4 regions of the Bradyrhizobium sp. CCBAU 51753 genome follow, and region 3 is predicted to be linked to each of the others. Evidence: predicted binding sites of a transcription regulator. Region 3 holds the regulator's gene; each other region holds the start of a gene.
What was found. Region 3 encodes PhoB, which activates phosphate uptake and scavenging genes when phosphate is short. Its sites were predicted from a motif close to TGTCATNNANCTGTCAT; they were not measured.

Region 1: XH93_RS16535 (phospholipase C) is a predicted target of PhoB. The motif match lies at 1,297-1,313, and genes of this name have one in related genera.
Region 2: XH93_RS37345 (esterase-like activity of phytase family protein) is a predicted target of PhoB. The motif match lies at 1,172-1,188, and genes of this name have one in related genera.
Region 4: XH93_RS12895 (alkaline phosphatase) is a predicted target of PhoB. The motif match lies at 966-982, and genes of this name have one in related genera.

Annotation. Positions count from the first base shown of each region.
Region 1 is NZ_CP030037.1:3,745,091-3,747,290, reverse strand. Features, by position in the region: gene XH93_RS16535 (phospholipase C) at 1-1,245, opposite strand, end outside; gene XH93_RS16530 (cytochrome c peroxidase) at 1,483-2,200, opposite strand, start outside.
Region 2 is NZ_CP030037.1:8,135,704-8,137,903, forward strand. Features, by position in the region: gene XH93_RS37335 (iron ABC transporter permease) at 1-301, shown strand, start outside; gene XH93_RS37340 (heme ABC transporter ATP-binding protein) at 298-1,089, shown strand; gene XH93_RS37345 (esterase-like activity of phytase family protein) at 1,237-2,200, shown strand, end outside.
Region 3 is NZ_CP030037.1:8,658,680-8,660,879, reverse strand. Features, by position in the region: gene phoU (phosphate signaling complex protein PhoU) at 1-479, shown strand, start outside; gene phoB (phosphate regulon transcriptional regulator PhoB) at 594-1,304, shown strand; gene XH93_RS39815 (GcrA family cell cycle regulator) at 1,389-1,901, opposite strand.
Region 4 is NZ_CP030037.1:2,886,657-2,888,856, reverse strand. Features, by position in the region: gene XH93_RS12895 (alkaline phosphatase) at 1-876, opposite strand, end outside; gene XH93_RS12890 (hypothetical protein) at 1,275-1,745, opposite strand; gene XH93_RS12885 (indolepyruvate ferredoxin oxidoreductase family protein) at 1,873-2,200, opposite strand, start outside.

The DNA.
Region 1 (2,200 bases), 4.2 Mb from region 3:
CGGCAGGTAGCCCGGGTTGACGTTGTTGAGCATGTAGTAGTGGTTGGGCTTGCAGTTCGGCTCCGCCGCGTACGGCAGATTGTTGAGATAGGTGACGATCGGCTTGACGCCGGGGTGGGACACGTCGGAGCAATCGCTCCAATTGCCGTCGACGGTGTAGCGGTTGACCGTGCCCGCCACCGGGTTCGGGTTGGCGATCAGGTTGGCCGGCGGGGTCACCGGGTTGCCCTTGCCGTCGCTCCAGAACGCCGCGTCGCCGGTGCCGAGCATGAAGTGGTTCGCACCGGTGCCGCCATGGAACGACTGGTGGAAGTTGTCGCTCAGGGTGAAGCGATCGGCGAGCATCTTCAGGACCGGAGCCTGACCCTGCTGGGCGTTGTAGAAGCCCATCGAGTTGGCCATGCTCTTGTTGGTCGCCGAATAGGTCGCCATCACGAACGGGAACAGGTCGTTCAGGCAGCCCGAATTGTTCTTCTTGGTGGCGCTGGCGGCGCTGCAGTCTTCCTGCTGCCAGTCCTGATAGAAGCGATGTGTGGAGTCGCCGGTGTAGTCGTCATCGCTGATCTGGTCGCCCTGCAGCGGGAACGGCCCGTTCAGATTGCCGGCGCCGGGAACGCGGGTGTCAAGCACGTTGGTCGGCAGGCCGCTGAAGCCGGTGGTCAGGATATCGAGATCGGCCGGATCCATGTCCTTCTCGACGCTGGCCTCTGCGATGGTCTTGAACGGCGGAGAGGTATCGCTCTGCGCGCTCGGCGTGCCCGCGGTGTTCGGCTGCGGCATCTTGTTGGTCGCATTGTAGGGCGACTTCGCGATCTCCGGCGCGCCGATGTAGAACGACTGCTGGCCCGCGACCGAGAACTGCTGCGCCTGCGCGAAGTTCGGACCCGGCGTTCCGTCCTCGTTGACGATGCCCTTGGACAACAGGTTGGAGATGGTCTGTCCCTTGCCCTTCGGCTTGTAGATACCGAAGGTGTGATCCAGGCCGCGGTTTTCGCCGATCAGGATGATGACGTGCTTGATCGGGGACGCGGTCTTCACCTTGTCGCCGTGGTCGTTGTCGCCGTGATGCTCGTTCTTGGCGCGATCGCCATCGTTGTGAGCATTGTGATTGTGATGCGAACGCTTGTCCCAATCGCTGCGGCCACCGGGATAGTGAGCGGCGTAGGCAGCGGTTGCGATGAGTACCGTTGATGCGACGCAGAGGGCGGTAGTGGCCCGCCAGTGCTTTTTGTAATTGAACGTCATTGTCGACCTCAGGGTGTTTGCGGTTAGCAAGACACTGCTTAGTGCGACAAAATGACGCATGCATTTCACTTCCGTGAAACCGCAAAAGAAGTTTCGAAACGTTCAAATATTTTCCGCGGAGACATCTGCAGCGCCCGGCTGCATCTCCACGAATCCAACTATTCAATCTTTAATTGAAAAACCTGAGGCAGCTGGCACGAACGCCAGCGGCTGCAAATGCACTTCAGCGCCGCTTAATCACTGCGAAACGTGCTTCGACTGCATCACCTGGCGAAGTGCGGCATAGTGCTGATCATGCACGTCTTGATTGAACAGCGACCATGGCTCGGCGCTGGCCAGTACCGCAGGAACCGCGGCCGCCATCAGATAGCGATAATTCCTGAACTCCCCCGCAGCGTCGGCATTGCGTCCGGTTGCGACGGCCATCTCGATCCGCCGCAGCGTCAGCACGAGTTCCTTGAGGCTGTTGCGCGCAAGCACGCGCTGCTGCTCGCCGCCGGATACGCTGGTGTTCTTGCGATCGGGATATTGCTCGGTCAACTCGCGCAGCTCGCGGCCGATCGTATCGACCGCCAGCGCAACGATGTCCTTGTCGCCGGACGGGATCGCCGTCGCAAGCACCGTGGAGAAGTCGTTGATCTCCTTCAGCGTCGCGCTGGCGCCGTCGCGCTCATAGGGCTGCATGCCGTCGCCCACGGCGGTGAGGTAAGCGACCAGATCGCCCTTGTCCTGCGCCGAGAGGCCGAGCTGGAAGGTGCGGTCGAAATAATCGACGACCTGGCCAAAGTCGTCGAAGCGGCCGTCGTGAAAATACGGAGCGTTGAAGTCGGCATTGCGCAACGTCGGCGTCTTGAACAGGCCGCCGCTACCGACGTCATGCTGCTGATGATCGACGAAGCCGGATGATGGAACATGGCAGCCCGCGCAGCTCAGCGCAGGATCGTGCGGGAACGGC
Region 2 (2,200 bases), 520 kb from region 3:
GAAGCGGATCTCGATCGTGCTGGTGTCGACGATGACCGGCGTCGCGGTCTCGGTCTGCGGCGTGATCAGCTTTGTCGGCATCGTGGTGCCGCATCTGTTGCGGCTGGTGATCGGGCCGGCGCATCGCCTGCTGCTGCCGGCCTCCGCGATTCTTGGCGCGATCCTGCTGGTCGGCGCCGACACGGTGGCCCGCACCATCGTGGCGCCCGCGGAAATGCCGATCGGCATTTTGACCGCGGCGATCGGCGCCCCGTTCTTCCTCGCCATGCTGCTGCGCCAGCGCACCCTGGTCGCGCTATGAGCGCGCTGCTCGCGGCGCAATCGGTATCGATGACGGTCGGCGGCGCCACGCTGGTCGATGACATCTCGCTGCAGGTCGGCGCCGGCGAGATGGTCGCAATTGTGGGACCGAACGGCGCCGGCAAGTCGACCTTGCTGCGGATGCTGTCCGGCGATCTCAGACCTTCGCGCGGCACGATCCGGCTCAAGCAGCGCGAGCTCCACGCCTATCGGCCGCGCGAGCTGGCGCAGCATCGCGCCATGCTGTCGCAACATGTCCACGTCAGCTTCCCGTTCACGGTGGAAGAAATCGTCACGATGGGCGCCGGCGAGCGTTCACGCGCCGCGGCGCGCGGGCTGGTCGAGGCGGCGCTCGACGAGGTCGGGCTTGCAGATTTTCGCGCGCGGCAATTGCCGACGCTGTCGGGCGGCGAGCAGCAGCGCGCGCACTTCGCCCGCGTGCTGGTGCAGCTGGCCTGCGGCGAGGCGCGCCACGGTCCGGGCCTGCTGCTGCTGGACGAGCCGACGTCGAGCCTCGATCTGCGGTATCAGATCGATCTGGTCGAGACTGCGCGACGGCGCGCCGCCCAAGGCACCGCCGTGATCGCGATCCTGCACGACCTCAACCTGGCGATGCGGTTTGCCGACCGCATCCTGCTCTTGCATCGCGGCCGGCTCGCCATCGACGGCGACCGCGCCGCCGCGATGCGGCCGGAAACCATCCGGCAGATCTTCGAGATCGACGCTGCGATCGCGCACACCGAGCAGGGAGTGCCGTTCTTGCTGCCGCAGACCATGCGGCCGGTCTGAATCCCCAACCCACGTTGGATAGATGGGAGGCGACCTAACGCCGCAACCCTTATTCGGTGACAAGCGGCGCCGTTCATAAATCTGTCAGGCGGCTGTCACAGCCACCTCCGAGAACACCGCATCGTTTATCCTCTGGGGAGATCAACCATGCGCCTGTCACTGCTCTGCTCCGTCGCATCCGTGCTGCTTGCCACCGCCGCGTTCGCGCAAGGCGAAGGCGAATTTCCGGCGACGCTGGCGGGACACGCCGTGATGCCGGCCGAGAGCTTCATCGAGGCGCCGGCGGACGCGCCCGCGGACCTGAAGACGTCGGGCAAATACACCACCGGCAAGCGCGTCGACACGATCGGCACCGTGATGGGCAAATCCTATGAGCGGCCGACCGGCGTGTCGCTGCCGTTCAAGGGCCAGCCGCTGCAGGGCCATTCCGGCATCAAGGTGATGCCCGACGGCTCGTTCTGGGTGATCACCGACAACGGCATGGGCTCGCGCTACAACTCGGCCGACTCGATGCTGTATCTCAACCGGCACAAGATCGACTGGGCGAGCGGCAAGATCGAGCGCCAGGAGACCGTGTTCCTGCACGATCCCGACAAGAAGGTGCCGTTCCGCATCGTGCATGAGGACACCGCCAAGCGTTACCTCACCGGCGCCGATTTCGACACCGAAGGATTCCAGATCATCAACGACACGTTCTGGATCGGCGACGAGTTCGGGCCCTACGTGCTGAAGGCGGACAAGACCGGCAAGATCCTCGCCGTGTTCGAGACCGTCGCCGACGGCAAGCCGGTGCGCTCGCCGGATCACTGGGCGGTGCAGTCGCCCGGTGCGCCGGGCGCCAGCTACACCAACGTCAATTTGCGCCGCTCCAAGGGCTATGAGGGCTTTGCCGCCTCGAAGGACGGCAAGTTCCTGTACGGTCTTCTTGAAGGACCGCTGTGGGATGCCGAGAAGAAGGACTGGGAGAAGGTCGACGGCAAGGAAGCCTCGCGCATCCTCGAATTCGACGTCGCCGCGGAAAAATTCACCGGCCGCTACTGGCAGTATGTGTTCGAGCAGAACGGCAATGCGATCGGCGACTTCAACATGATCGATCCGACGGCGGGCCTGG
Region 3 (2,200 bases):
TCGACCTGCGCGAGATCGTCAGCGCGATGCGGGTGGCCACCGACCTCGAGCGGATCGGCGACCTCGCCAAGAACATGGGCAAGCGCGTCGCGGCGCTGGAGAGCGATTTCCAGCCGCTGAAGCTGATCCGCGGCCTCGAGCACATGACCGACCTCGTGCTGTCGCAGGTCAAGTCGGTGCTCGACGCCTACGCCGCGCACGATTTGCCGGCGGCGATGAACGTCTGGAAGGGCGACGAGGAGGTCGACGCGATCTGCACCTCGCTGTTCCGCGAGCTGCTCACCTACATGATGGAAGATCCGCGCAACATCTCGTTCTGCATCCACCTGATGTTCTGCGCCAAGAATATCGAGCGGATCGGCGACCACGCCACCAACATCGCCGAGACCGTGTTCTACATGATCGAGGGCCAGCAAATCACCGACAAGCGCCCGAAGGGCGACATGACCAACTTTGCGACCACGGTGCCGGGTAACTGAAGCACGATCCGGAAAAGTGGGTACCGGTTTTCCGACAAGATCGTGCTCATCAGGACGATGAGCGTTTCGGTTTTGCGTCTGGGCAACGGATCAAGATAGAGAGAACTTAGACCGATGAGCGCACGCATTCTGGTAGTCGAAGACGAGGAAGCGCTGACAACGCTGTTGCGCTACAACCTCGACGCGGAAGGCTACGATGTCGAAACGGTCGGGCGCGGCGACGATGCCGACACCCGCCTCAAGGAGCGCGTTCCCGATCTCGTGGTGCTCGACTGGATGCTGCCGGGCCTGTCCGGCATCGAGCTCTGCCGCCGCTTGCGGGCACGTCCCGAGACCAAGCAGCTGCCGATCATCATGCTGACCGCGCGCGGCGAGGAGAGCGAGCGGGTGCGTGGGCTGGCCACCGGCGCCGACGATTATATCGTCAAGCCGTTCTCGGTGCCGGAGCTCCTGGCGCGGGTGAAGGGCCTGCTGCGCCGCGCCAGCCCCGAGCGGCTCGCCACCGTGCTGACCTATGGCGACATCGAGCTCGACCGAGAGAAGCGCCGCGTTGCGCGCTCCGGCCGCCCGATCGATCTCGGCCCGACCGAATATCGGCTGCTCGAATTCTTCCTCGAGCATCCCGGCCGCGTGTTCAGCCGCGAGCAGCTGCTCGACAGCGTCTGGGGCCGCGACATCTATATCGACGAGCGGACCGTTGACGTGCATATCGGCCGCCTGCGCAAGCTGCTCAATCCGGGCCGCGAGCAGGATCCGATCCGCACCGTGCGCGGCGCCGGCTACGCCCTCGACGACCGTTTTGCCAAGGCCGAGCCGCAGCCGTAAGGCCCGGTCCGACCGCTGCAACAAAAAAATCCCCGCCTTCGCGGGGATTTCTTTTTTGACGTCGTCGCTGGTTTCGTCGTCGGCCTATTTGAGCTGCGGCTTGTTCGACGGCCGGCGGCGATCGCCGGCGGGCTGGTAAGCGACGCGCGAGTGGTGCGCGCAATAGGGCAGGCCGGTGAGCGCCTTGCCGCCGCAGAAGAAGAATTCCGGGCTCGAGGGATCGCCGACCGGCCAATGGCAGGTGGCCTCGTTCAGCTCCAGCAGCGACAGCCGCTGGCTCATCGGCACCACGTTGTCGTAGGCGATCGGATCCGGCTCGAGTTCGACCTCGAAAGCCTGCGCCAGCGCGGTGTTGCCGCGCGAGACCGGGCGCGCCACCCGCATCATGTGCTGGGCGGGACGGGCCTTGCGCTGCCGCGGCGCGGCGGTGGAGGGCGCCTTGGCGCGGCCGGACAGGCCGAGCCGATGGACTTTGCCGATCACGGCGTTTCGCGTCACATTGCCGAGTTCCGCCGCGATCTGGCTGGCGGAGAGGCCACTCTCCCAGAGCTTCTTCAGCTGCTCGACGCGATCGTCGGACCAGGTCAATACCGTCATCGCATTCTTCCTTTCGCGGTGCGCCGGCCGGTGATGGGAGCGGCGCTGCGAGCCAAATCTGTCAAAATCCCCGCGGTCAGAATCCCTTAGCCCTCGCCGGGCGTGCTGTTGCGCCCGAACGTTCACGCAGAACAAATGGCTACTAAGAGGGTCCAGTACTGCCGCACGAGATGTCGTACCCGACAGGCCAAACGCTACAATATGGCGTGACTCTGGCGCAAGAGTCCGCGGCAGCGCGTCCACATGTTCCCAACATTTAAGCCTTGCAATCAGGCTTTTCCACTGCTCCGGAATACTCC
Region 4 (2,200 bases), 3.3 Mb from region 3:
CAGCCGCATCGGCATGAATTCGTGGAAGGCGCGGCGCGCTCGCGCCACCAGGCGCGACGTGCCGTCATCGTCGTAGCCGGTCGCATCGGTGGTGCCGACCGGCGACCAGTCGTCGGCGACCTCGTGGTCGTCCCATTGCGCGAACATCGGCACCTCCGCATGGAAGGCGCGAAAATGCGCGTCGAGCCAATTGTATTTGTAGTTGCCACGAAACTCGTCGAGGCTGTGCGCGACCACGGATTTTTCCACCGTGACGATGTTGCGCCAGACTTCGCCGTTCGGCAGCGCCTGCTCGGCCGGCACCGTGCAGTCGGCATAAATGTGGTCGCCGGAATGGATGAAGAAATCGGGGCGCGCGTTCAGCATGGTGCGGTAGCTGCGCAGGCCCCCGCGGGCGGGATCGATGCCCCAGCCCTGCCCGACCACGTCGCCGGACCAGACGAAGGAGACCGAGCGCCGGTCGACTGGCGCGGTGCGGAAGTGCCCGACACGGCTCTCGCCGGCGACGCCGTCGCCGTCATCGAAGCGCACGCGATAGAACAGATCCTGCCCCGGCGGCAGGCCGTCCAGCAGCAGCTTTGCGGTGAAGTCGCGCTCGGGCAGTGCATCGGCGGACGCGGTGCGCAGGACGGTTGCAAAGCTCTCGACCGCGGAGCATTCGACCTGCATCCGCGCGGCGCGATCGGCGCGCGCCCAGATCACCGCGGAGTCGCTCGCGACGTCGCCGGACTGAATGCCCGCGAGCCCAGGCCGATCGGCGGCCCCGCTCAGATAGGGTTTTGCCAGCGCCCCCAATCCCGCCAGCGCCGCCGTCGACGCCGAACGCACCAGCAGCTGACGCCGGGTGAGGCCTCGCCTCCTCGCGCAGATCGCCATCGAACAACCTTCGTCGAATCGCGACGACGGTTGTGCCTGCGCTGCTTGACTCCACCCTTACGGTTTCTTGACTCCACGCCGACGGTTTTGCGACAGCGGGATGACGTGGGCTGTGATTGCGAGGAGCGACAGCGACGAAGCAATCCATCGTTCCGCATATGCGGACCCATGGATTGCTTCGCTTCGCTCGCAATGACGGTGCGGCAACAATTGTGCACCTCCATCACCGTCACCCTGAGGTGGCCGCTTCTTCAGCGGCCCTCGAAGGGTCGACGGCCCGGCTGGTGGCCGATTCATCCTTCGAGGCTCGCCGAAGAGGCTCGCGCCTCAGGATGACGGGTTCGTAGGGGTGCGCGGGCTATACCGACAAGCGCGGCGCGGCCTAGCAGCCGCGCGCGTCAGCGCCAGTTGCAGATGCCGCCGGAGCGGCAGGGCCAGGTCTGGATCCTGACGTCGCGGGCTTGGGCATCGAGCGGGTTGCTGTGGCGCCGGGTCAGTTTGGCGCGGGCGGGAAAGTGGGTGGCTGCACGCCGCTTCTCATGCGCCGCGGGCTTCTCATGCGCCGGCGTCTTCTCATGCGCCGCTGGCGGCTCCACACGAGTGGTCTGCACCGCCTTCTTTGGCGCGACCTTGGTCTCCTCGACCTTCGGCGCCACACTGGCCTGCGGATCGCTGCTGTGGTCGGCCTTGGCTTCGACCGGGACCGGCTCGAACTGCGCCGGCGGGCCGAGCCGTTTCGGCGACAGCACCGCCTTGGAGAGGTCGAGGCTGAAATACTCGTTCGGGCGATACTCGTCGGCCAACGCCACGCCGCCCAATGCCAGCGACGCGGTACAAATAGCTGCAACACAAAGGTTTTTCAGAACCATGAAAAACGGCCTCCCGAAATACACACGGGAACATCGATCATGTAGGAACCCGGCCGCGCAAATCCAGCCGATGCTGCAAGCACGGTTACCGGTCAACTATAGCGGCCCAGAGCAAGTTCCCTAAGCCCTATTCCGCCGCCTGCGCCAGCGGCCGGCCGATCGCGCTTTGCAGCCGCGCGCATTCGGTCCGATAGCGGGCGACGTTGGCCTCCTTGATGTGGCCGTAGCCGCGCACGAGATCGGCGGCCTTTGCCAGCGCCACCAGCCGCGGCAGGTCGAGCTGCGTCTTGCCGTCGAGATGGCGCAGAATCATCGCCGCATACTCGACCGGCAGCGCGCGCTCCATCTTGCGCTCGGCGGTGTAGCCGAAGATGTCGAACGCGGTGCCGCGCAGGCGCTTCAGCCCCGCCAGCATGCCGAACGCCTTGAACACCCACGGTCCGAACTCGCGCTTC